One region of the Dysosmobacter sp. Phy genome, then DNA from elsewhere that is predicted to be linked to it. Evidence: predicted binding sites of a transcription regulator. Region 1 holds the regulator's gene; the other holds the start of a gene.
The links. Region 1 encodes Rex, which represses fermentation and respiration genes when NADH is low (regulators of the CRP and FNR family bind a similar motif). Its sites were predicted from a motif close to ATTGTTAANNNNTTAACAAT; they were not measured.
Positions count from the first base shown of each region.

Region 2: the regulator Rex is predicted to act here: its motif matches at 10,586-10,605, upstream of gap (type I glyceraldehyde-3-phosphate dehydrogenase).

Region 1 covers NZ_CM136997.1:2,247,491-2,259,151, forward strand. The annotation lists gene ACVDHE_RS11085 (hypothetical protein) at 1-117, shown strand, start outside; gene ACVDHE_RS11090 (PadR family transcriptional regulator) at 114-452, shown strand; gene ACVDHE_RS11095 (permease prefix domain 1-containing protein) at 460-1,191, shown strand; gene ACVDHE_RS11100 (hypothetical protein) at 1,188-1,958, shown strand; gene ACVDHE_RS11105 (pyruvate carboxylase subunit B) at 2,005-3,471, opposite strand; gene ACVDHE_RS11110 (sodium ion-translocating decarboxylase subunit beta) at 3,586-4,845, opposite strand; gene ACVDHE_RS11115 (biotin/lipoyl-containing protein) at 4,860-5,201, opposite strand; gene ACVDHE_RS11120 (OadG family protein) at 5,233-5,505, opposite strand; gene sfsA (DNA/RNA nuclease SfsA) at 5,769-6,449, shown strand; gene ACVDHE_RS11130 (manganese efflux pump MntP) at 6,508-7,041, shown strand; gene ACVDHE_RS11135 (sodium:solute symporter family protein) at 7,189-8,646, shown strand; gene ACVDHE_RS11140 (hypothetical protein) at 8,773-8,916, opposite strand; gene ACVDHE_RS11145 (S-layer homology domain-containing protein) at 8,996-10,087, opposite strand; gene ACVDHE_RS11150 (redox-sensing transcriptional repressor Rex) at 10,116-10,745, opposite strand; tRNA gene ACVDHE_RS11155 (tRNA-Arg) at 11,125-11,201, shown strand; gene fic (protein adenylyltransferase Fic) at 11,263-11,661, shown strand, end outside.
Region 2 covers NZ_CM136997.1:1,815,121-1,826,781, forward strand. The annotation lists gene ACVDHE_RS08805 (spore germination protein) at 1-205, shown strand, start outside; gene ACVDHE_RS08810 (prolyl-tRNA synthetase associated domain-containing protein) at 260-742, opposite strand; gene ACVDHE_RS08815 (NAD(P)-binding protein) at 985-2,823, shown strand; gene ACVDHE_RS08820 ([FeFe] hydrogenase, group A) at 2,817-4,562, shown strand; gene ACVDHE_RS08825 (GGDEF domain-containing protein) at 4,831-5,643, shown strand; gene ACVDHE_RS08830 (ferredoxin) at 5,726-5,908, opposite strand; gene ACVDHE_RS08835 (ATP-binding protein) at 5,922-6,692, opposite strand; gene ACVDHE_RS08840 (Crp/Fnr family transcriptional regulator) at 6,808-7,485, shown strand; gene fliB (flagellin lysine-N-methylase) at 7,498-8,523, shown strand; gene gap (type I glyceraldehyde-3-phosphate dehydrogenase) at 9,469-10,482, opposite strand; gene ACVDHE_RS08855 (LacI family DNA-binding transcriptional regulator) at 10,791-11,661, shown strand, end outside.

The DNA of each region.
Region 1 (11,661 bases):
TTCACCTATCAGACGGTCCTGCGGCTCTATGATGGGGCGGGACGGATGACGGCTGAAAAGACCATGGGGTATTTGGAGGACATTGGCCTGGGATGGCCGGAGGAGGAGACGGTATGAAGATCGACAAGAGTTTGATGGCGGGCAGTACCACGCTGCTGGTCTTGTCCCTGCTGAGCCGGGAGGAGATGTACGGCTACCAGATGATCACAGAGCTGGCCCGCCGCAGCGACCACACCTTCGAGCTGAAGGAGGGGACGCTGTATCCCATCCTCCACGGCCTGGAGGCGGACCGGCTGGTGACGGTGCGGGAGAAGGAGGCGGAGACGGGCCGGGTGCGCAAGTACTACCGCATCACCAAAAAGGGATGGAAGGTCCTGGAGGAGAAAAAGGCCGAGTGGACCGCCTTCACGGAGAAGGTCAACGCCGTGGTCTGCGGCACCTCCCCGGCGTGAGGAGGCCATGGGAGAGGACTTTCGGAACTGGCGGGCCGCAGTGACGGCCCAGGTGCGCTTCAAACCGGATCGGGCGGCCATTGAACAGGAACTGTCCGCTCACTATGAGGACCATGTCCGGGACCTGGAGCGGCTGGACTACCCGCCGGAGCTGGCCCGGCAGCGGGCGCTCACGGCTATGGGGGACCCGGAGACCATCGGGAAGGCCCTGGACCGGGTCCACAAGCCCTGGCTGGGGCGGCTGTGGCAGCTCAGCCGGGCGCTGGTGTGGGTTGCCTGTGCCCTGACGCTGTTGACGCTGCTGTATCGCGGCTGGCCGGACTGGAGCGCGCAGATCTCCAACAGCTGGGAGGGGATCGGCGTAGAGCTGGCCTGCCCGCCGCCGGTGCAGGCGGGCCCCTACCGCCTGGAGGTGACACAGGTTCGGTATGTGGACAACCAGGAGACCGGCAGGGGGCAGCTGCACCTGGACCTGCGGTGCACCACGCTGAAATTCTGGCTGGACGGCCCGGAGCTGATGGACTGCCTGGAGGCGGTGGACAGCAACGGCACCGTGTACAGGAGCTACCGCTATCCCTGGATCACAGGGAGCGTCTCCGGGGACCGGCCCGTCCGAACATACGGCTGGATCGAACTGGACGGCATCGAAAATGCCCCGGAGTGGGTGGACATCACTCATCTGGCCGCCGGGTGGACCATCCGAGTCCAGCTGCCGGGCGGAGAGGAGGCGGTGCCATGAAGATTTGCAGGAAATACCTGCCCCGTCTGAGCCGAAAGGGGCGCATTTTTCGGAACCTACTGACCGTGGTGGCACTGCTGCTGTTCATCTGGGCCCTGCGGGACTTTGCCCCGCCCACGGTGGCGCTGGCGGTGCGGTGGCGGGCGGAGGAGTACGGCCTGGCGGCGCCGGAGATCCTGTATTGCTCCGAATGGGAGAGGGACCGGGCCGATCTGCTGCTGCAGTGGGAGGACGGCCGGCTGGCCTCCTCCCGGTGCTACCGGTGGCTGGGGAGCCGCAGCGTGGGGGAGTTTTGCTTCGCCCAGCCGGAGGACGGCGGCGCCGTGCTGTTCCAGGCCCAGACTGGGACGCCTGCGGATACGGTGTATTTCTGGTCGGACGAGCCGGAGGCGGCCCGGGCGGAGTGCCGCCTGCGGCTGCGGTCGGACATCCAGGCATCCTGGACGGACGAGAGCGCCGGGACCTCCGCCAGCGATCACTTTGACTGGGATGAGACCTATGTGATGGAGGCTGTCCCCAGCCCCCAGGGTATCTATTGCTTTTCCATCACGCTGAAATATCCCAACGAGGAAAATGAAGCCGCCCTGCGGACAAAGACCATGGCGGAGGAGAGCGCCCTGCGCTCCTACAACAACATCCGACGGCGCGTCGTGGGAACGGATTTTGCCGCGGAGCTCTCCGTGACCTTCTATGACGCGGCGGGGCAGGTCCTGGGGACCTGGGAGCAGGAGCTGTGGAACTCCTTTCCCGGCGGCGCGGACCGGTGAGCGGCAAGAGAAAAGGACGGTATCATTCGATACCGTCCTTCTTTCATTAAAACTTGTACTCCACATACAGCTCCCGCACGGCGCTGGGGTCGGCGGGGTTGGGAGGCGCGGCCTGCGCCGCGGGCTTCGGCGGCTCCGGTTTGGGAGCTTCGCGGGGGCCGTCCCGCCAGGCAAGGAACTTGGGCGCCACCTGGGGGAACAGGGCCAGGGAGAGAACGTCTTCGTCGCTCTTGGCGAGACCACGGAACTCCTCCCGATACTTGGGCAGCTCCGGCTCCAGCAGGTCTGCCGGGCGGCAGGTGATGACCTCCTCCGGAGCAATGCCGGCCTTGGCCCGGACATCCTCGTTGACCTTGCCCGGCAGGGCGCCGTATTCGCCCCGCAGCATGGCTTTGGACTCCTTGGGGAAGGTCTTGTACCGCTCCCCCATAATGACGTTCATCACCGCCTGGGTGCCCACGATCTGGCTGGAGGGGGTCACCAGGGGCGGGTAGCCGAAGTCCTCCCGGACCCGGGGGATCTCCGCCAGCACGTCGTAGTACTGGTCCTCTTTCCCGGCCTGCTTGAGCTGGGAGATGAGGTTGCTGAGCATACCGCCGGGCACCTGATACAAAAGGGTATTGGTATCCACGTTCAGCACCTTGGGGTCCAGGGACCCCTCGTCCTTGAGCCGCTGGGCCACCTTGCGGAAGTGCACGGCGGCCTCGCTCATCTTGTTCAGATCCAGCCCCGTATCCCGGACGGTGCCCCGGAGCGTGGCCACCAGGGACTCCGTGGCGGGCTGGGAGGTGCCGTTGGCCAGGGGGCTCAGGGCCGTGTCCACGATGTCCACCCCGGCGTAGGCCGCCATGAGATACACCATATCGCCGGTGCCGGTGGTGTTGTGGGTGTGCAGATGGATGGGCACGGACACCGTCTCCTTCAATCGCTTGACCAGGGAATAGGCGTCCATGGGCAGAAGGAGGTTTGCCATGTCCTTGATGCAGATGACGTCGGCCCCCATCTGCTCCAGCTCCTTTGCCAGCTTCACGAAGTACGCCTCGTCGTGGATGGGGGAGATGGTATAGCTGAGGGTGGCCTCCACCATGCCGCCGTACTTCTTGGTGGAGCGGATGGCCTGTTCCAGGTTCCGCACGTCGTTGAGGGCGTCAAAGATGCGGATGATGTCGATGCCGTTTTCAATGCTCTTGGCGCAGAAGGCGTCCACCACGTCATCGGCGTAATGCTTGTAGCCCAGGATGTTCTGGCCGCGGAAGAGCATCTGGAGCTTCGTGTGGGGCAGAGCGCGGCGCAGGGCCCGCAGGCGCTCCCAGGGGTCCTCGTTCAAAAAGCGCATGCAGGCGTCAAAGGTGGCGCCGCCCCAGCACTCCAGCGACCAATAGCCAATGGAGTCCAGCACCTCGCAGGCGGGCAGCATGTCCTCCAGACGCATCCGGGTGGCCGCCTGGGACTGGTGGGCGTCCCGGAGGATGGTATCGGTGAGATACAGCGGTTTGTTCGATAGAAATTCCATAGAAAGCCTCCACTTGCGCACCGGGGCCGGTCGCCGCCGCTGCGGCTGTGAGGATTGCCGGGCCCGGTGGCGAGATAACGTTCTTTTTGGTTCTTTTTCTTTCAAGAAAAAGAATCAGCCGAACAGGGAGATCAGCACGCCCGCGGCGATGGCGGAGCCAATGACGCCGGCCACATTGGGGCCCATGGCGTGCATCAGCAGGAAGTTGCCGGGATTGGCCTCCTGGCCCACCTTCTGGGACACCCGGGCGGCCATGGGCACGGCGGACACGCCGGCGGAGCCGATGAGGGGGTTGATCTTCTCCTTGAGGAACAGGTTCATGAACTTGGCCAGCAGTACGCCGCCGGCGGTACCGAAGCTGAAGGCCACGATGCCCATGGCCAGGATGGCCAGGGTGCGGGGGCTGAGGAAGGTGGTGCCGGTGGCGGTAGCGCCCACGGAGACCCCCAGGAAAATGGTGACGATGTTGATGAGCTCGTTCTGCACTGTCTTGCTGAGACGGTCGGTGACACCGCACTCCCGGAAGAGGTTCCCCAGCATCAAACAGGCGATCAGCGGTGCCGCGGAGGGCACCAGAAGGGCAACAAATACGGTCACCACGATGGGGAAGACGATCTTCTCCTTCTTGGAGACCTCCCGCAGGGGCTTCATGACGATTTTACGCTCTTCCTCGGTGGTCAGCAGTTTCATGATGGGCGGCTGAATCACCGGCACCAGGGCCATGTAGGAGTAGGCCGATACAGCGATGGGGCCCAGCAGGGCCGGGGCCAGCATGACGGTGACGAAGATGGCCGTGGGACCGTCGGCGCCGCCGATGATGCCGATGGAGCCTGCCTCCGGGCCGGTGAAGCCGATCAGGCGGCAGCCCACATAGGTCATGAAGATGCCAAGCTGCGCGGCCGCGCCCAGCAGCAGGCTCTTGGGGTTGGCGATCAGGGGACCGAAGTCGGTCATAGCGCCCACTCCCATGAAGATCAGGCAGGGGTAGATACCCAGCTTTACGCCCAGGCACAGCACGTCCAGCAGTCCCACGGAGATGGTCTCGCCTACCGCTGCCGTGGCCAGCACGGCTTCGGATACCCCGGCAGCGCTCATTTCCGACAAAAACTCCGCCGTGATTGGGGCGCCTCCGAAGAGGTCCCAGTGGATATGGCCCCCGGCAAAGAGGATCTCATGGTACATCTCCGCTCCGGGCAGGTTGGTCACCAGCATGCCGAAGGCGATGGGCACCAGCAGCAGCGGCTCAAACTTTTTTGCAATGCCCAGGTACAGCAGGACACAGGCAATGACGATCATGATGAGGCATTTCCAGTTACCGCCCTGGGTGAATTGATAAAAGCCGGTGCTTGTGATAAAATTCAAAACAGCGTCCATAGGCCGTTACCCCGTCACTGGATGGTGCAAAGGGGCGTGCCGGACTCCACCGCAGCGCCCTTGGCGGTCTGGATGGCGGCCACCCGGCCATCCCGGGGACACATGATCTCATTTTCCATTTTCATGGCCTCCAGGATCATCAGCACCTGACCCCGCTTGACGCTGTCGCCTACCGCAATATTCACGGACAGGATGGTGCCGGGCATGGGAGCGGTCACCTGCTCGCCGCCGGCAGGTGCCGGAGGCGGGGGCGGCGCCGGAACAGCCGCGGCCGCAGGCGCAGGGGCCGCGCCGGTCAGCTCCTCCAGTTCTACTTCATAGGCAACGCCGTTGACGGTCACTTTGTATTTCTTCATGGAAACCTCCCCATTCTTTCGCACAGACGATTTATAAGGGTTTGACGGACAGGATGCGGATGCCGGTGACATCGGTGCCCAGGTCCTCAGCAACAGCGGCGGAGATGGCGGCGATCAGCTCCGGCGTGATGGCGCCCGTGGCCGGTACTGTCTGCGCCGGGACAGGCGGAGCGGAGACCGCCGGCTGCTTTCCGACGGAGCGCAGCACCGCGCTCATCAGTGTGCTCAGCGCCACCAGGCAGATCAGGCCGAAGAACACTGTCCCCATGCCCATCAGACACACAAACAGATGATTGTAGTCCATAGATTCCCTCCTTGGGCGATTTTTAGGTACATTGTATCAATTTTTTTGAAAGAACACAATGCGGATTGTGCCGCTTTTGGCTGCGGTACACCGAAAAAATTTGCGTAAATATTTGTCAAAATACACAAAGCGGAAGCAAAAGAAATCGTTTGTTTCTGCTTGGGTGACAAAAATGTGAGCGGACACAGATAATGATAAAAGGAGATACAGCCCCGGGAGAGGGCACAAAATGCGCGGTTTCCCGGGTTCCGGAAAGGAGCTTTATGCAATATCAGAACGTTTTATCCGGGCGGTTCCTGGTCCGGCCCAACCGCTTCATCGCCCACGTGGAGACAGCAGAGGGGGTCCAGGTCTGCCATGTGAAGAACACCGGCCGCTGTCGGGAGCTACTGGTGCCAGGCGCCACCGTATATCTGGAGCCGGGGCGCACACCGGGGCGGAGGACGGCCTTTGACCTGATCGCCGTGGAGAAGGGGGATCGGCTCATTAATATGGACGCTCAGGCCCCCAACCGCGTCTTTGAGGAGTGGGCTCGCGCCGGCGGCTTTTCTCCGGAGGTGACGGACGTGCGGCGGGAGGTCCGCTGGGGGGATTCCCGGCTGGACTTCTGTCTGGAGACGCTTCACGGTCCTCATCTGGTGGAGGTAAAGGGCGTGACCCTGGAGGACGGCGGTGCCGCCCGCTTTCCCGACGCGCCAACGGAGCGGGGCGTGAAGCACATCCTGGAGCTGGCTCGGGCTGTGGAGGAGGGGCTTGACGCCACGCTGTTCTTTGTGGTACAAATGGAAGATATCCACAGCGTTTCCCCCAACGACGAGACTCATCCAGCCTTTGGGGAAGCGCTGCGGTTTGCTGTGTCTCGGGGTGTTCATGTGCAGGCGTATGACTGCCGGGTGACCCCAGAGAGCATCGCTGTCCGCCGGCCGGTGCCGGTGATCTTGTGAGTGGGAGTCTGGTATTGTGGGGATTTTGGAGCTGTTTCTCATCGGCGTCAGCCTGTCCATGGACGCCTTTGCCGTGGCGGTGTGCCAGGGCCTGTGTATGCCGAAGCTGAACCTGCGGCACGGCACGGTGATCGCCCTGTTCTTCGGCGGGTTCCAGGCGCTGATGCCCTTTTTGGGCTGGGTGCTGGGCTCCCAGTTCGCCCGGTACATCGAGAATGTGGACCACTGGGTGGCCTTCGGCCTGCTGGCCCTCATTGGCGGTAACATGGTCCGGGAGGCGATGTCCCCGGAGGAAGAGGAGGAGACTGCCTGCGCCGTTGCGGACCGGTTGGACCTCAAGCGTCTTTTCATGATGGCCGTCGCCACCAGCATCGACGCCCTGGCCGTGGGTGTGACCTTCGCCTTTTTCCGGGTGAAGATCCTGCCGGCTGTCACCATCATCGGCCTGACCACCTTCTGCATCTCCCTGGGCGGCGTGGTGGTTGGCAATTTCTTCGGTACCCGCTACAAGAAGCGGGCGGAGCTGACCGGCGGCATCGTGCTGATTCTGCTGGGAGCCAAGATTCTGCTGGAACACCTGGGGATCCTGTAAGCGTATCGAAAAAGCGCCGGGCACTGCCCGGCGCTTTTCATGTTCCAAATTCTTAACAAAATCTTTACACCTGGAGAGAAATCCTGTATGATGAGACAAAGGGCCCCGGATGGGCCGGGGCCGGGTGCAGAAAGAAGGGAGAATGCTATGCAATTCAATTTGACAGTCACCGTCATCGTCGTGCTCTATCTGCTGGCAATGCTGTTCATCGGCTGGTATTCCTCCACCAAGATCACCTCCAACACCGACTTCATGGTGGCGGGCCGGCGGCTGGGACCCTTCCTGATGGCCGGCACCCTGGCCGCCACGGAGATCGGCGGCGGCAGCTCTCTGGGCGTCGTGGAAAACGGCATGTCCGGTTACGGCATCAGCTCCGCCTGGTACATCATCACCATGGGCTTCGCCTTTGTGATCCTGACCTTCCTGGCGCCCAAGTTCCGGGCGGCAACGGTCAAGACCGTGCCGGAGTATTTCCGCCGCCGGTACGGCAAAAGCGCCGGCCTTATCACCGCGATCATCATGCTGCTGCCCCTGGTGGGCCTGACGGCGGGCCAGTTCATTGCCTCTTCCGTCATCCTCTCCACCATGCTGGGCATCGGCTACAAGACCGCCGTCATCATTGTGGCGGTGGTGGTCACCATCTACTCCGTCATGGGCGGCCTCTGGAGCGTGACGCTGACGGACTTTGTCCAGGTGTTCCTCATCATCATCGGTATGATCATCGCCGTGCCCTTCGCCGTCAATCTGGCGGGAGGCTGGGACGCGGTAGTGGCCAATGTGCCCGCGGAGACCTTCGATATGTTCTCCGGCTACACTCCCATGGGTATCTTGTCCCTGACGGTCATGTACGTCGCCACCTTCACCGTGGGCCAGGAGGCCGTCTCCCGCTATTACGCCGCCCGGGACGGCAAGGCCGCCCGGCAGGGCTCCGTCCTGGCCGCTGTTTTGAACTTCGTCTATGCCTTCGTTCCGGCGGTGCTGGGCGTCATCGTCCTGGCCCTGATCTCCATGGGCAAGTTCTCCGCCGCTGACTTTGAGTCTGTTGGCGCCCGCTATGCCCTGCCGGTGCTGGCTATGGAGGCTATGCCTGCGGTCATCTGCGGACTGCTCTTCGCCGGCATCATCTCCGCCACCATGTCCTCCTCGGACTCCGACCTGCTGGGCGCGGGCTCCATCTTCGCCAACGACATTTACCGCGCAGTCCTTAAGCCCGATGCCACCAGCAAGGAGGTCATGAACGTCACCAAGATCGTCATGGGCATCGTAGGTGTGGCATCCATGTTCATCGCCCTGTTCAACACCTCTGGTATCGTGACGCTGCTGATGTTCTGCTTCACCTTGCGGGCGGCGGGCGCCTTCTTCCCCTATGTGCTGGGCCACTACTGGAAGGGCGCCTCTCTGGCGGGCACCATCGCCTCTCTGATCTCCGGGTCCATCGTGGTGGTGTATCTGGAGAAGATCTCCGGCGGTGTACTCTTCGGCGTGAAGCTGAGCCAGCCCATTATCCCCGGTCTTGTGGTGGGCCTGGTGTTCTTCCTGGTGTTCTCCCTGCTCTGTCCGCCCAAGGTCCGTACCACGGAGCTGGCTCCGGAGGAGGACGACTGAGCAGCAGACGATCCCTCCCTCCCGCGGTCCGCGCCGGCAGGCTTGCCGGCGCGGACTTTTTTCCGGACAGACAGCGAGGCGCCCCGTGTCCCACAGGACACGGGGCGCCGGGTCTCTTATGAAAAATCAGCAGCAGGACGGGGGATTGCAGCCGCAGTTACCGCCGCAGCCGGAACCACCCCAGCTGCCGTTGCCGCAGCAGCACCAAATGATGATCAGCAGAATGATGATCCAGCAGCAGTTGCCACCGCCAAAACCGTTATTGCACATACCGGAACCTCCTATGAATTCGTAGACCGTCCGAACCGGTCTCAATCCATAGTATGCGGCCCCGGGAAAGGGGTTCCTCTTATTTTCTCGCGCCGGGGACCAGAGCGGCAGCCGTACTTACCTGGGCGGAGGTAAAGGTGCCCTTGTTCATCAGGGTGTCCCGCAGGGTGATGCCGGTACCGGCCATAGTGGCGTCCAGCGCGTAATAGGAGACATAGACCAGATCCGCCCGCAGGAAGGTTCCGCTTTGCAGAGCGGTCAGTTCCCCGGAGGTGATGACGCCGTTGGCGTAGGCGTTGTCCAGTGTGCCGGACAGATCCGTGTTGGCCGCGGAGCTGTATCCCAGGGCCCGCAGCATGAACTCCATGTACTGCCCCGCTGTGACGGTCTGACTGGGCCGGAAGGTAGTGGCGCTGTACCCGTTGGTGTAGCCCTTGCTGTATGCGTAGCCCACGTATTTCTCACTCTGAGAACCGGCGGCCACATCGGTGAAGGGCATGGGGCCGGTGTAGGCCAGGGCGGCGTCCTCCTCGCCCAGGACCCGGATGAACATGATAAGGGCCTGGAGCCGTGTGGGGGCTACCTCCAGATCGTAACCCTCGCCATAGCCGGTGAAGCTGCCCTTAAAGAGGTTCAGCGTTTTGAGGGCGGCGGCGATGGCGTTGTAATCGGTGGCGTTGGAATAGCGGAAGGCGTAGGGACCCTGGTAGTCCACCACCGCTGTCTTGGAGGTAACGGTAAAATCGGCAGTGGTGTTTTCAGCCACGAGATAGCGGTGGTTCACCGCCAGAGCGCTGCCGCTGGTGACGGCGGTGCCGGTGGTCACGTCCACCACGGCGCCGGAGAAGGTGACCCGGGCACCGCCGGCCAGCACCAGCACGCTGGTGCCGGTGGAGCCGGTCAGAACGTCACCCTCTTTCAGGCGGGTTTCCGTCCAGGTGGCGGTGGAGCTTCCGGAGACAGCTTCCAGATTCCCGGAGAGCAGGGCCTGGTCGGAGGCGTTCAGCTTTTCATCCACCCGCTTGTTCACCGTGTCGGTGAAGATGCCGGTCAGGTAGGACAGCGAGGCCAGGGGATCGGACAGATCTCCGCCGGCAGCCAGGGCCGAGACCATCAGTGCCAGAGGGATCAGCAGACAGAGGACGGGCAGCAGGAAGCGTTTTTTCTTCATGGAAGTATCCTTTCGTGGACTGTTCCCGTCAGCGGTTGGCGATGCGGTAGCTGAGGGTCAGCAGACTGTCGGCGAAGTGAATGTTTTCAAATTTCACGTCGGGGGAGGGGCTGGACAGCTCCATGTTGGTGAAGTTCCAGAAGCCCCGGATGCCCAGATCCATCAGGTGGGTGGCGGTGTCCTGGGCCACGGACTGGGGGATGGTGAGGACCACCACGTCCACGCTGTGGCTGCGGACAAATTCGTCCAGCTGGGTCATGGGATAGACGGGCACGCCGTTGATGACGGTGCCGGAGAGCTGAGGGTTGATATCGAAAGCGGCGTCTACGGTGAAACCGGTCTGAGAGAAGGGGAAGTTCTGAAGCAGCGCGTGGCCCAGATTGCCTACGCCGATCATAATGAGGTGGTGGTCGTTGTCCACCCCCAGAATATGGCCGATCTCAGATCGCAGCTCTTCCACGTTGTAGCCGTAGCCCTGCTGGCCGAACTCACCGAAGCAGCTGAAATCCTGCCGGATCTGGGAGGCGGTGATATTCATTTCCTGCCCCAGGGAATGGGAGGAGATCCGTACCACACCGCGGGCGCACAGGTCTGTCAGTTGGCGGTAGTACCGGGGAAGGCGCCGGATCACGGCGTCGGAGATGTTCTCCTTTTTCAATGTGATCACTCCTATAATCACGAACCATGAGGATCGTTAAAAATTTCTTAATCTCTAGTTTAGACCATAACGGCCAACTTGTCAAATTTTTTAACAATCTTTTGGACAGAAAATTTTTTCGAGAAGGGGCTTTACAATTTGGGGAAACCTTGCTATACTACCAAGAGATGTGCTGGAGTACATCTGAAAATTAGATATGCGCCCGTAGCTCAGTTGGATAGAGTGACAGACTCCGACATTTCCGGCGGTTCCAGTTGAGATACAGCGCAAAGCCCCGTGGTCACTGGGATCGCGGCTGGGAAGCCAAGCGAAAGCGCCGCCGTTGACTACTATTTGACCACTGTTTCCCCGCAACCGCAAATCCCCTGCAAGTGAATATGCGCCCGTAGCTCAGTTGGATAGAGTGACAGACTCCGACTCTGTAGGCCACTGGTTCGAATCCAGCCGGGCGTACCAACAAAAGGCACTTGCTTTTGCAAGTGCCTTTTGTTTTCATTTAGGCAAAGGAGGGATTGTCATGGCGCTCGAGAATAAACTGGGACTCACATCCTCTGCCGACCTTGCCCGCGAGGAGGAGCGGATCAGCAAAAAGAAAGCGGTCGAACTGTTTGAGAAGGGCCTGCTGGATCGGCTGGAGGCGGGGACTTTTTCCTCTCTGCAATTCATCCATAAGTACCTCTTTGAGGACATCTACGACTTTGCCGGCGAGCTCCGTACCGTCAACATCGCCAAGGGCAATTTCCGGTTTGCTCCGGTGATGTATCTGGAAGCGGCCCTCTCCAATATTGAAAAGATGCCGCAGTCCACCTTTGATGAGATCATCGAGAAATATGTGGAGATGAACATCGCCCACCCCTTCCGGGAAGGCAACGGACGCAGCACCCGCATCTGGCTGGATCTGCTGCTGAAAGCAGAG
Region 2 (11,661 bases), 430 kb from region 1:
CAAGCTGCTGCGGGTGACGCTGCTGCTGGTCACGGCGGTGTTCGACGCATGGGGCTTCTTCCTGGGCTCCCTGGGGATTCTGATATTGCTGGCCACCACCAAGCCCCTGGTGGGCAAGGCCTATCTCTACCCCCTGATCCCCTTCAACGCCACCGCTCTGCGGCGGCTGCTGATCCGGGAGCCCATCAGCCGGGACAATACCTGAGGACAAAACGACACGGCGCGGAGCCCCGGACAGGTGGGGCCCCGCGCCTTCCTCTTATTCCATGTCCGCCGGATGGACCGGATTGCCGTGGTCCCGGATGAGATCCGCCAGGTCCGCCGCCTGCATCCAGACGGTGGCGGTGTTGTCGTTGGGGTGGACGCCGATGCGGCCGGTAAAGTCCCGGTCCAGGAACCATGTCACCCGGCGCTCCGTGTCGTTCAGCAGGCCCAGGGGCGTCACGGACCCGGGGGTCAGCTTCAGCAGCGCCGCCAGATCCTCCGCCGAGGCAAAGGTCAGCGGCCGGGTGCCATGGCGGCGGCGGAACGCCTTCAGATCCACCCGCTTGTCCCCACGGACAGTGATGAGGTAGTACGCCCGTTTTTTGTCGTCCCGGACGAAGAGGTTTTTGGCGTCGTCCGCTGGGTAGGGCAGCGCCACCTGGTCCAGCTGGGCCATGCTGTACACAGCCGGGTGCTCCGTGACCTCATAGGCGATGCCCCGGCTGTCCAGATATCGGTATGTCTCCGCTTTGTCCATAGCCAGTCCCCCCGCTTTCGATGATTTTCCCCAGTATATCAGTCTCCCAGGACCGGCGCAAGAAAGAAACGCCGCCGTTGTGTTTTTGGATAAAGAAGATGGTAAAAGTTTTACGGAATTTTGCCGCCCTTTTTCTGCCGCTTTGTTGCACATTCCACAAAAATCCGGTATGCTTAAACAAGGAGGAACGCCGCCCGGCTTTGCCGGACGGCACAGGTTGATGAAAAAGGAGTGAACGCCCCATGAGCAGACTGGATATCAAGACCCCCAGCCAGGCCCAGGCGGTGGTGGATCAGCTCTACCGGAATGTAGAGCACCGGATCGCCTCCAGCCCCCCGGGCCTGTGTCCCATCGACATGGCTCTGAATTTCCTGGAGCTGTGCCACGCCCAGACCTGCGGCAAGTGCGTGCCCTGCCGGATCGGTCTTGGGCAGCTGGCCCAGATGCTGCGGGAGGTACTGGACGGCCAGCCGGACATTCAGATCCTCCGCCGCATTGAGCAGACCGCCCAGACCATCGTGGACACCGCTGACTGCGCCATCGGCATCAATGCCGCCCAGCTGGTGCTCATGGGCCTCCAGGGCTTCCGGGACGACTATGAGGAGCACATCCTCCGCCACCGGTGCCTGGGCAGCCTGAAAAACCCGGTGCCCTGCGTGGCGCTGTGTCCCGCGGGCGTGGATATCCCCGGCTACATCGCCCTGGTCCACGCCGGACGCTATGCCGACGCCGTGCGATTGATCCGCAAGGACAACCCCTTCCCGGTGGCCTGTGCCTACATCTGCGAGCACCCCTGCGAGGCCCGCTGCCGCCGCCGCATGGTGGACGACGCGGTGAATATCCGGGCCCTGAAGCGCTACGCCGTGGACCAGGCCGGCCAGGTGCCCCAGCCCCCCTGCGCCCCGGCCACGGGGAAGAAGGTGGCCGTCATCGGCGGCGGCCCCGGCGGCCTCTCCGCCGCATACTATCTGGCCCTCATGGGCCACAGCGTCACCGTCTACGAAAAGCGGAAGGCCCTGGGCGGCATGCTGCGCTACGGCATCCCCGACTACCGCTTCCCCCGGACGCTGCTGGACGCCGAGATCGCCTCGATCCTGTCCCTGGGCATTGAGGTACATACCGACATCAACGTGGGCACCGACGTGACGCTGGATCAGCTGAAGCAGGAGTACGACTGCCTGTACCTGGCCATCGGCGCCCACACGGACAAAAAGACCGGCATCGAGGGCGAGAACAGCCGCGGCGTCGTCTCTGCGGTGGAGCTGCTGCGGGGCATCGGCGACGGCGAAAAGCCGGATTTCACCGGCAAGCGGGTGGTGGTCATCGGCGGCGGCAACGTGGCCATGGACGTGACCCGCAGCGCCATCCGTCTGGGAGCCGAGAAGGTCACCTGCGTCTACCGCCGCCGGAAGGAGGACATGACCGCCCTGCCCGAGGAGGTGGAGGGCGCCGAGGCCGAGGGGGCCGAGCTGCTGACCCTCCACGCCCCGGTGCGGATCGAGAGCGACGATAGCGGCAACGCCGTGGCCCTCTGGACTCAGCCCCAGATCATCGGCGAGATGGACCGCCAGGGCCGTCCCAAGCCCGGCACCGCCCGGGCGGCGGAGCACCGCATTGAGGCGGACGTCATCATCGTGGCCATCGGACAGGGCGTGGAGTCCCTGGGCTTTGAGCAGTCCGGCGTGGTGATCCAGCGGGGCGGCACGCTGCTGGCCGGGTCCGACACCAAGCTGCCGGATCTGGAGGGCGTGTTCGCCGGCGGCGACTGCGTCACCGGCCCCGCCACGGTCATCCGGGCCATCGCCGCCGGCAAGGCGGCGGCCGCCAACATCGACGAGTACCTGGGCTTCCACCACGAGATCGCCTCGCCCGTCCAGGTGCCGGCGCCCCGGTTCTCCGACCTCAAGCCCCGGGGCCGGGTCAACACCACCGAGCGGGACGCCTGCGAGCGCAAGCATGACTTCACCTGTATCGAGTGCGGCCTGACCGCGGAGGAGGCGGAGCAGGAGTCCTCCCGCTGCCTGCGGTGCGACCACTTCGGATACGGAGTTTTCAAGGGAGGACGTGTGGAAAAATGGTAAATGCGATCATCGACGGCCGCGCCGTCTCCGTGCAGGCGGGCACCACCATCCTGGACGCCGCCCGCTCCGCCGGCATCCCCATCCCCCACCTGTGCTATCTGAAGGGCATCAACGAGATCGCCGCCTGCCGCATGTGCGTGGTGGAGGTGAAGGGCATCGAGCGGCTGGTCACTGCCTGCGACAATGTGGTGCTGGAGGGTATGGTGATCTCCACCAACAGCCCCCGGGTCCGCCGGGCCCGGCGGACCAACCTGCGTCTGCTGCTCAGCCAGCACGACACCAGCTGCACCACCTGTATCCGCAGCGGCAACTGCGAGCTCCAGACCCTCTCCCAGGAGCTGAATATCCACTACCAGCCCTACGCCGTCAAGCCTGAGCGGTCCCGGATCGACCTGGACGCCCCCCTGATCCGGGAGGCGGGCAAGTGCATCAAGTGCATGCGCTGCGTTCAGATCTGCGACAAGGTCCAGGGTATGCACATCTGGGATGTGGCGGGCACCGGCTCCCGGACCACCGTGGACGTCAGCTTCAACCGCCTGCTGAAAAACACCGACTGCACTTACTGCGGCCAGTGCGTCACCCACTGCCCCACCGGCGCCCTGACGGCCCGGGACGACACCAACGCCGTGTTCCGGGCCCTGGAGGACCCCAATATCACCACCGTCATCCAGGTGGCCCCGGCGGTGCGGGTGGCCTGGGCGGAGAGCTTTGGGCTGGACCCGGCCTTCGCCACCACCGGCCGCATGGTGGCGGCATTGCGGCGGGTGGGCTTTGACTACGTGTTCGACACCAACTTCACCGCAGACCTGACCATCATGGAGGAGGGCAGCGAGTTCCTCCACCGCTTCACTCACCGGGATCAGTACGCCTGGCCCATGTTCACCTCCTGCTGCCCCGGCTGGGTACGGTTCGTGAAGGGACAGTTCCCCGCCTACACGGACAATCTCTCCACCGCCAAGTCCCCCCAGCAGATGTTCGGCGCCATGGCCAAGAGCTATTTCGCCCAGCGCAAGGGCATCGATCCCCACAGGATGTTCGTGGTGTCGGTGATGCCCTGCATCTCCAAAAAAAGCGAGTGCGGCCTGCCCACCATGGCCGATGCCTGCGGCGATCCGGACGTGGACGTTGTGCTGACCACCCGGGAGCTGGGGCGGCTGCTGCGCAGCGAGCACATCGTGCCCGCCGACCTTCCGGAGGAGAGCTTCGACTCGCCCCTGGGCTCCGGCACCGGCGCGGCGGTGATCTTCGGCGCCACCGGCGGCGTCATGGACGCGGCCCTGCGCAGCGCCTACTTCCTGGTGACCGGCCGGAACCCGGATCCGGACGCCTTCGCAGAGGTCCGGGGAGACAAGCCCTGGAAGGAGGCGACCTATACGATCCCCGGTGCCGGAGCGGTGCGGGTGGCCGTGGTCAGCGGCCTGGGCAATACCCGCCATCTGATGGAGGCCCTGGAGAAGGGCCGCGCGGAGTACGATTTTGTGGAGGTCATGGCCTGCCCCGGCGGCTGTGCCGGCGGCGGTGGTCAGCCCATTCACGAGGGCGAGGAGCTGGCCGCCGAGCGAGGCGCGCGCCTGTGGCAGCTGGATGCCGACGCGCCCGTCCGCTTCTCCCACGAAAACCCCGACGTGCAGGCGCTGTACCGGGAGTTTTTGGGTGCGCCCCTGGGAGAGAAGTCCCATCATCTGCTCCACACGGATCACCGGGGCTGGTCCTTGCCCGTGTTCCGGCGGGAGGAGTGAGCGCCTCTTGGTCTGCAGCACCCCCCGTCCTGCAGGACGGGGGGTGTTCACTGAAGGTGAATGTTTTTCCTCGCATATTTTTGATAAAAAACAATGTTTTTTTCAAGTGATTTGGTGATATATGCATACAAATTTGACATAATCCCTAGAAAATAGGTAATATATTTGTAAGGATCTGCCAATGTACATGCTTGCCTTTTCTGCGCGCTGCCTGTATAATGGTAAGATCAAAGAAAAGCTGGACGCCCCTGCGCCAGAAGGAGGTCCCATGAAGAGCGGAGACCGCTACACAACAAGAGAGCTGTGCCTGTTGGTCCGGGAGATGGAACGTCTGTTTGAGGTGGTGCGCCTGCTGGATCCGGCGGCGGAAGAGCGGCTGACACCCATATCTGAGGACAGGCTGGAGCGGGGGCCCTGGGATGAATTGTACGTACTGTTGGACACTCCTGGTGGAGTCAGCGGCGAGAGCCCGGACCATCGCCGTCCGGTCCACGCCCTGTCCTGCCCGCTGTTTTTGACGGAAAATGGCCGGGAAGTGCCCCTGGTTCTGGAGCTGGCCGGCTGGGCGCCTTCCCGTTTGGTGGAGCGGCGGCGCGGGCACTTCTCCCTGGAAAAGGCGTCTGCCGCCCGTGAAGAGCTGTACCGGGACGAGCTGACCCAGGTGTTCAACCGCCGTTATCTCAACGATTTTGTGTTTTTGCGCCGCCAGATGGACCGGCTGACCCGGGTGGGTGTCATCATGATGGACCTGCGCCGGTTCAAGGAGGTCAATGACACCTTCGGCCACCTGGCCGGAGACCGGACGCTGGAGCAGGTGGCCCGGGTGCTGGGTGAGCATGTCCGGGGCCAGGACTCGGTGATCCGTCTGGGCGGCGACGAGTTCGTGGTCATCCTGCTGGACTGCGGGGAGGATATTGTCTGCCGGAAGATCGAGGAGCTGCGGGCGGCTCTGGTGCCGGTGGCGGAGGCGGACTTTGGCTATGCCTACACGGACCAGTTCTCCCCCTCAGTGGAAATGCTGCGGGAGCTGCTGGACCAGGCGGACCGCCGGATGTACCAGGAAAAACGCCGCGCCCCCTGAGGCGGCCCGGCGACAGATGAGACGATGACTATGATGACGATACAGCGGGGCCCGCGCCGATCCGGCGCGGGCCCCGCTGTTCTTATTCCTCAATGGTGATGGCGGACACGGGGCAGTTGTCCCGGGCCTCCCGGGCCAGATCCTCCTGGCCCGCAGGCACGCCGCTGCCGTGGGCCAGCCCGTCGTCTCCCATGTGGAACACATCCGGGCAGGTGCCCTCGCACAGGCCGCAGCCGATGCAGGCGTCGCTGACGATCGCGTTCATATCCATATCTCCTTTAATCCAGAATATTTCCATCCCGGCCCAGTGTCACCACCTGCCAGGGAATGAACTTGCCGCTGTTGCGCAGGGCCGTCTCCACGGCCCGCTGGATGCCGCCGCAGCAGGGAACTTCCATCCGCACCACCGTGACCTCCCGGATGTCGTTGCGGCGAATGATCTCCGTGAGCTTTTCGGCGTAGTCGCCCTCGTCCAGCTTGGGGCAGCCGATCAGGGTGATCCGGCCCCGCATGAAGCGCTGGTGGAAGTCCGCCCGGGAAAAGGCGGTGCAGTCGGCGGCGATCAGGAGCTTTGCCCCCTGATAGAAGGGCGCCTCCACCGGCAGCAGCTTGATCTGTACCGGCCACTGCCGCAGGCAGGACACGGGACCCTCCGCCGCCGGGGGCACCGGGTGATGAGGATTGCCGTGGCCCATCTCCTGGGTCTGGGAGCCGGGACAGCCAGCCTGGGGCGCCGGATGGCGGGGAGCCTCCTCCGCCGGGTACAGGGTCTGCGTCATGGAGCCGGGGCAGCCGCAGGGCAGCGTGTCTCCGGCGGCCTTTTTGGCCTGGACCGCTGCCTCGTCATAGGGGGCGGCCTCCCGCTCCACAAAGGTGATGGCCCCGGTGGGACAGGTGGGCAGGCAGTCGCCCAGGCCGTCGCAGTAGTCGTCCCGCAGCAGCTTGGCCTTGCCGTCCACCATGCCGATGGCGCCCTCGTGACAGGCCGCGGCGCAGGCGCCGCAGCCGTTGCATTTTTCCTGATCGATCTCAATGATCCTGCGTACCATAGTGTTTCTCCTTTTTTTCATTTCAAACGGGTCTCCCCTTGCCTTTCTGGACACAGTATCCTACAATAGAAGGGAATAGTCTGTTGGATTTCCAACGAAAGAAAGGGAAACGCATATGGAGATCACCCCGGCCATGGCTGTCTCGCCCCTGTTCCGGGGCATTCCCTCGGAGGAGCTGAACGCGCTCTTGGATTGCATGGGCGCCGCCCGGCGCCGCTACCGGCGGGGGGAGCTGATCCTGCGCCGGGGGGACCTGGCGCAGCGGCTGGGCCTGGTGCTCTCCGGCGCCGTCCACATCGTCCGGGAGGACTTCTGGGGCAACCGGACCATCGTGGGTCTGGCGGAGAGCGGGGAGGTGTTCGCCGAGTCCTACGCCTGCCTGGGCTCGGAGCCGCTGGAGGTCTCCGCCCTGGCGGCGGTAGAGACGGAGGTGCTGTTTCTGGACGCGGGCCGGGCGGTGGCCGGCTGCGGCCGGGGCTGCGCCGCCCACGCGCAGCTGTCCCGGAACCTGCTGGCATTGCTGGCCGGGCGGAACCTGGCCCTGACGCGGAAGATGGGCCACATGGCCCGGCGCACCACCCGGGACAAGGTGCTCAGCTTCCTCTCCGCCCAGGCCCTCCGGGCCGGGGGACCGGCCTTCGACATCCCCCTGGACCGCCAGCAGCTGGCGGACTATCTGGCGGTGGACCGCAGCGCCCTGTCGGCGGTGCTGAGCCGTCTCCGGGACGAGGGGGTCCTGGAATTCCACAAAAACCACTTCCGCTTGCTCCGCCCGGAGCAGCTGCCGGAGTGAGAGGAGGACACCATGCGCATCCGCGTACCGGACTACTATGAGCAGTTTCACTGTCTGGCGGGGGAGTGCCCCCACACCTGCTGCGAGAAGTGGGAGGTGGTCATCGACGAGGAGACGGCTCGCCTCTATGATGCCGTCCCGGGGGATCTGGGGGAGAAGCTCCGCGCCGCCATGGAGACGGACGCGGAGGGGGACGTCTGTTTTCCCCTCTCCGGCGGGCGGTGCCCCTTTCTGGATGGAGAAAACCTCTGCGAGATCCACCGGCAGCTGGGTCCGGAGGCCACCTCCGTCACCTGCCGCAGCCATCCCCGCTTTACGGAGGACTACGGCCCCTTCCGGGAGGTGACGCTGTGCGCCTCCTGCCCGGCGGCGCTGGCACTGCTGCTGGGGTCTGACGCGCCCCTGACCTTCCGGGAGACGGAGACGGCGGAGCCGGAGGAGCCGGGGGACCCGTGGCTCACGGGTCTGGTGCCCCTGCGGGACCGGATGCTCCGGGAGCTGACGGACCGTGCCCGCCCGCTTCAGGGGCGGCTGGAAAGACTTTTGCTGCTGGCGCTGGAGGCCCAGGGTCTGCTGGAGGTGGATCGGGCGGCGGAACTGGCGGCTCTGGCGGAGGTGTGGGAGGCGCCCCCGGTGGAACTCCCGGAGGGCCCTGGGATCTTTCCACGGGTCCTGGAAGTCCTCTCCGGACTGGAGGCGCTGGACGGTGACTGGCGGGAGCTGCTGCGCCGGGCGGAGACGGCAGAGGCGGTGCCCGTGCCGGAGCGGCTGTTGGGGCGGGTGGGAACATACTTCCTGTTCCGGTATCCCCTCAAGGCGGTCAACGACGGCGACCTGCTGGGCCGGGTGCAGCTGTGCGTTCTGATGGTGCTCCTGGCCCGGCGTCTGGCGGCCGTGTGCGGCCTCTCCGAGGCGGTGCGGCGGCTGTGCAGCGAGATCGAGCACAGCGAGGAGAACCTGGAGGCTTTGCAGCAGGCCTTTCTGGAGGACGGGGGGCTGTCCCCGGCGGCCTTTCTCCGGACCCTGCGGGAGGCGTGAGACCCCCGGCCGCAGATTTGTGCGTTTTGCTTTTCCAAAGGTGATTCCTTTGTGAAAATTGTAAAATCTCACAATAGGGATTGACAAAAGAGAGAAAGTATTGTACATTATAGACACAGGAAAGGAGTGAGTCCAATGGGCTAGCTAGCTCAGAGGTCCCAAAATGATCCTGAATCCCAGCGCCGTTCGGAACAGAGGAATCCCTCAAAACCCAGCAAATTCTCAGCAGACTCCGGAAGACCCAAAGACGAAACACACCTCACTCTGATGAGCAACACGAGAACAAGCGTTTTGGTAAGAACCAGAGCAGACGTCTGCGTGTACCTGATGTTTTATGGATTGGCAAACCTGAGTTTCCCATTACCCCAGCATTGTTCCCAAGCATCCGAACGGTAACCGAAGAAAGCAAGAGGTAAACAGTATTGGAAAATCCGATCCAGGAGTAGACCCCCCGTTCGTCGTTGGAGCGAGCGGGGGGTTGTGTTATGACTGGGGGACCGATCAGCGCCTGCGGTGGCCGTCTGTTTGACACGGCTTGCCGGAGGTTTGTTTTTTATAAGGGGAAAAGGCGGAAGGTGAGATGAATGGGGGCGAAGCTGCTGAGCAGAGGAGGGCGTTCCCGCCTGCGGCGATAAGCAGGCGCCTGCCTTGGCTAGGTTCCGCTTTTCCTGCATATGCCGCGGTTTTTCGCTGACAGAGAGCAGCCCGAGGATATGAAAGAACAAAACAGCACCCGACCGGATCACCGGTTGGGCGCTGCGGCTTTGCATGGGGTGGGCGATTACGGGAAGGACTACCCTATAGGCTTGTTGGCCGCGGAAGTACTCTGCCCTCTCTCCGTCGGGCTCCAGAGATCTTCGTCAGCAAGTATTTTACAAAAAACACAGCGGCCCGGACCATTCGGTCCGGGCCGCCGCGGCACTATACAAAACGCGAAGGCGTTTCTTACTTGTGATCCACAGAGGACATGTAGCGGATCAGGTCCACCATCTTGTTGGAGTAGCCGCACTCGTTGTCGTACCAGGAGACGACCTTCACGAAGGTGTCGGTCAGAGCGATGCCGGCCTTCTTGTCGAAGATGGAGGTGCGGGGATCGCCCAGGAAGTCGGAGGAGACAACGTCCTCGTCGGTGTAACCCAGAACGCCCTTCAGCTCGCCCTCGGAGGCGGCCTTCATGGCCTCGCAGATCTGCTCATAGGTGGCGGGCTTAGCCAGCTTGGCGGTCAGGTCCACGACGGACACGTCCAGGGTGGGAACGCGCATAGACATACCGGTCAGCTTGCCGTTGAGCTCGGGGATAACCTTGCCCACGGCCTTGGCGGCGCCGGTGGAGGAGGGGATGATGTTGCCGGTAGCGGCACGGCCGCCGCGCCAGTCCTTCAGGGAAGCGCCGTCCAGCAGCTTCTGGGTGGGAGTGACGGAGTGCACGGTGGTCATCAGGCCTTCCACGATGCCGAAGTTCTCATGCAGGACCTTGGCGATGGGAGCCAGGCAGTTGGTGGTGCAGGAGGCGTTGGACACGAAGGTCATGTCGGAGGTGTACTTGGTGTGGTTGACGCCCATGACGAACATCGGGGTGTCGTCCTTGGAGGGGGCGCCCATGACGACGTGCTTGGCGCCGGCGTCGATGTGGCCCTGGCACAGGTCCTTGCTCAGGTGCTTGCCGGTGCACTCGCAGATATACTCAGCGCCCACAGAGGCCCAGGGAATGTCCTTGACGTCCATGGCGGTGAACACGGGATACTTCTTGCCGTTGACGATCAGAGCGCCGTCCTCGGAAGAGACCTCGCCGGGGAACTTGCCGTGCACGCTGTCGTACTTGAGCATATAGGCCATATACTCGGGGTTCATGAAGGGATCGTTCAGGCCGACGACCTCCACGTCGTCCCGGTTCAGGGCAGCGCGGAAGACCAGACGGCCGATGCGGCCAAAGCCATTGATGCCGATTTTGGTGTTCATAATGGAAAGACTCCTTTCACAAATACGGGTACGCCTCCTCGGCGTCCATTTGAAACGATTGCGCAAACGTTTCATGTAATCGTTTATATTGGTATACTAGCATACTGTTTGATATTTGACAATCGTCATTTCTGATAACATTTTTGAAGGTTGGTTGTGAATATTTAATAATAAAACCACGAAAAACCAAAAAAATTCCCGGACTGAAGGGGAAAAAGGCCTTGACGTCGGAGAAAAGCTGTCCTATACTGGAGTAGCTAATTGTTTACGCAAGGTAACACATCTTTGCGCAAAGAAGGAAGAGGTCCATGAAAGTTACGATTTCGGATGTGGCCAAGCTGGCGGGGGTCTCCACCGCCACGGTCTCCCACACCATCAACAACACCCGTTACGTCTCCAATGAGACCAAGGAGAAGGTCTACAAGGCCATTGCGGAGCTGGGCTACACGCCGGACGCCTCCGCCCGCAGCTTCCGCACCGGAAAGAAGCGGACCATCGGCTTTATTGTGCCCGATATCGCCAATAAATTCTTCGCCACCATGATCGAGGCGGTGGAAAATTATCTCTCCGCCCACGGCTATCAGCTGATCATCGCCAACACCAAGGAGAATATGGAGCGGGAGGAGACCAACATCCGCCTGCTGACCGCCGGGCTGGTGGACGGACTGCTGATCGCCAGCACCATGGATGATTTCCAGCGCTTTGACGCGCTGATCCCCGCCGGCTTCCCGGTGGTGCTGGTGGACCGGACCTTCCCGGTGAAGAAGTACTCCTCCATCTGCGTGTCCAACTTCCAGCCCATTTACCGCAGTGTCTGCCGCCTGGCGGGAAAGGGCGACCGCCGCATCGGCATCATCGGCGGCCTGCCCCGCCTGTCCACCACCACGGAGCGCATCTCCGCCTATCAGCAGGCCATGGCCGACTGCGGACTGCCGGAGGATCCGGATCTGATCCGCTACGGCGACTCCATGGAAAAGAGCGCCGCCGGCTGCCTGGAGGAGCTGCTGGACCGCCAGTGCGACGCCATCATCGTCTGCCAGGGCCTCATGGCCTCGGAGACCATTATCTACCTCCACCAGAAGGGCATCCAGCTGGCCCAGGACATCGACCTGGTCAGCTTCGTGGACTATGACTCCGACGTCTACGCGCTCTATGCCGACCAGATGGACACCATCATCC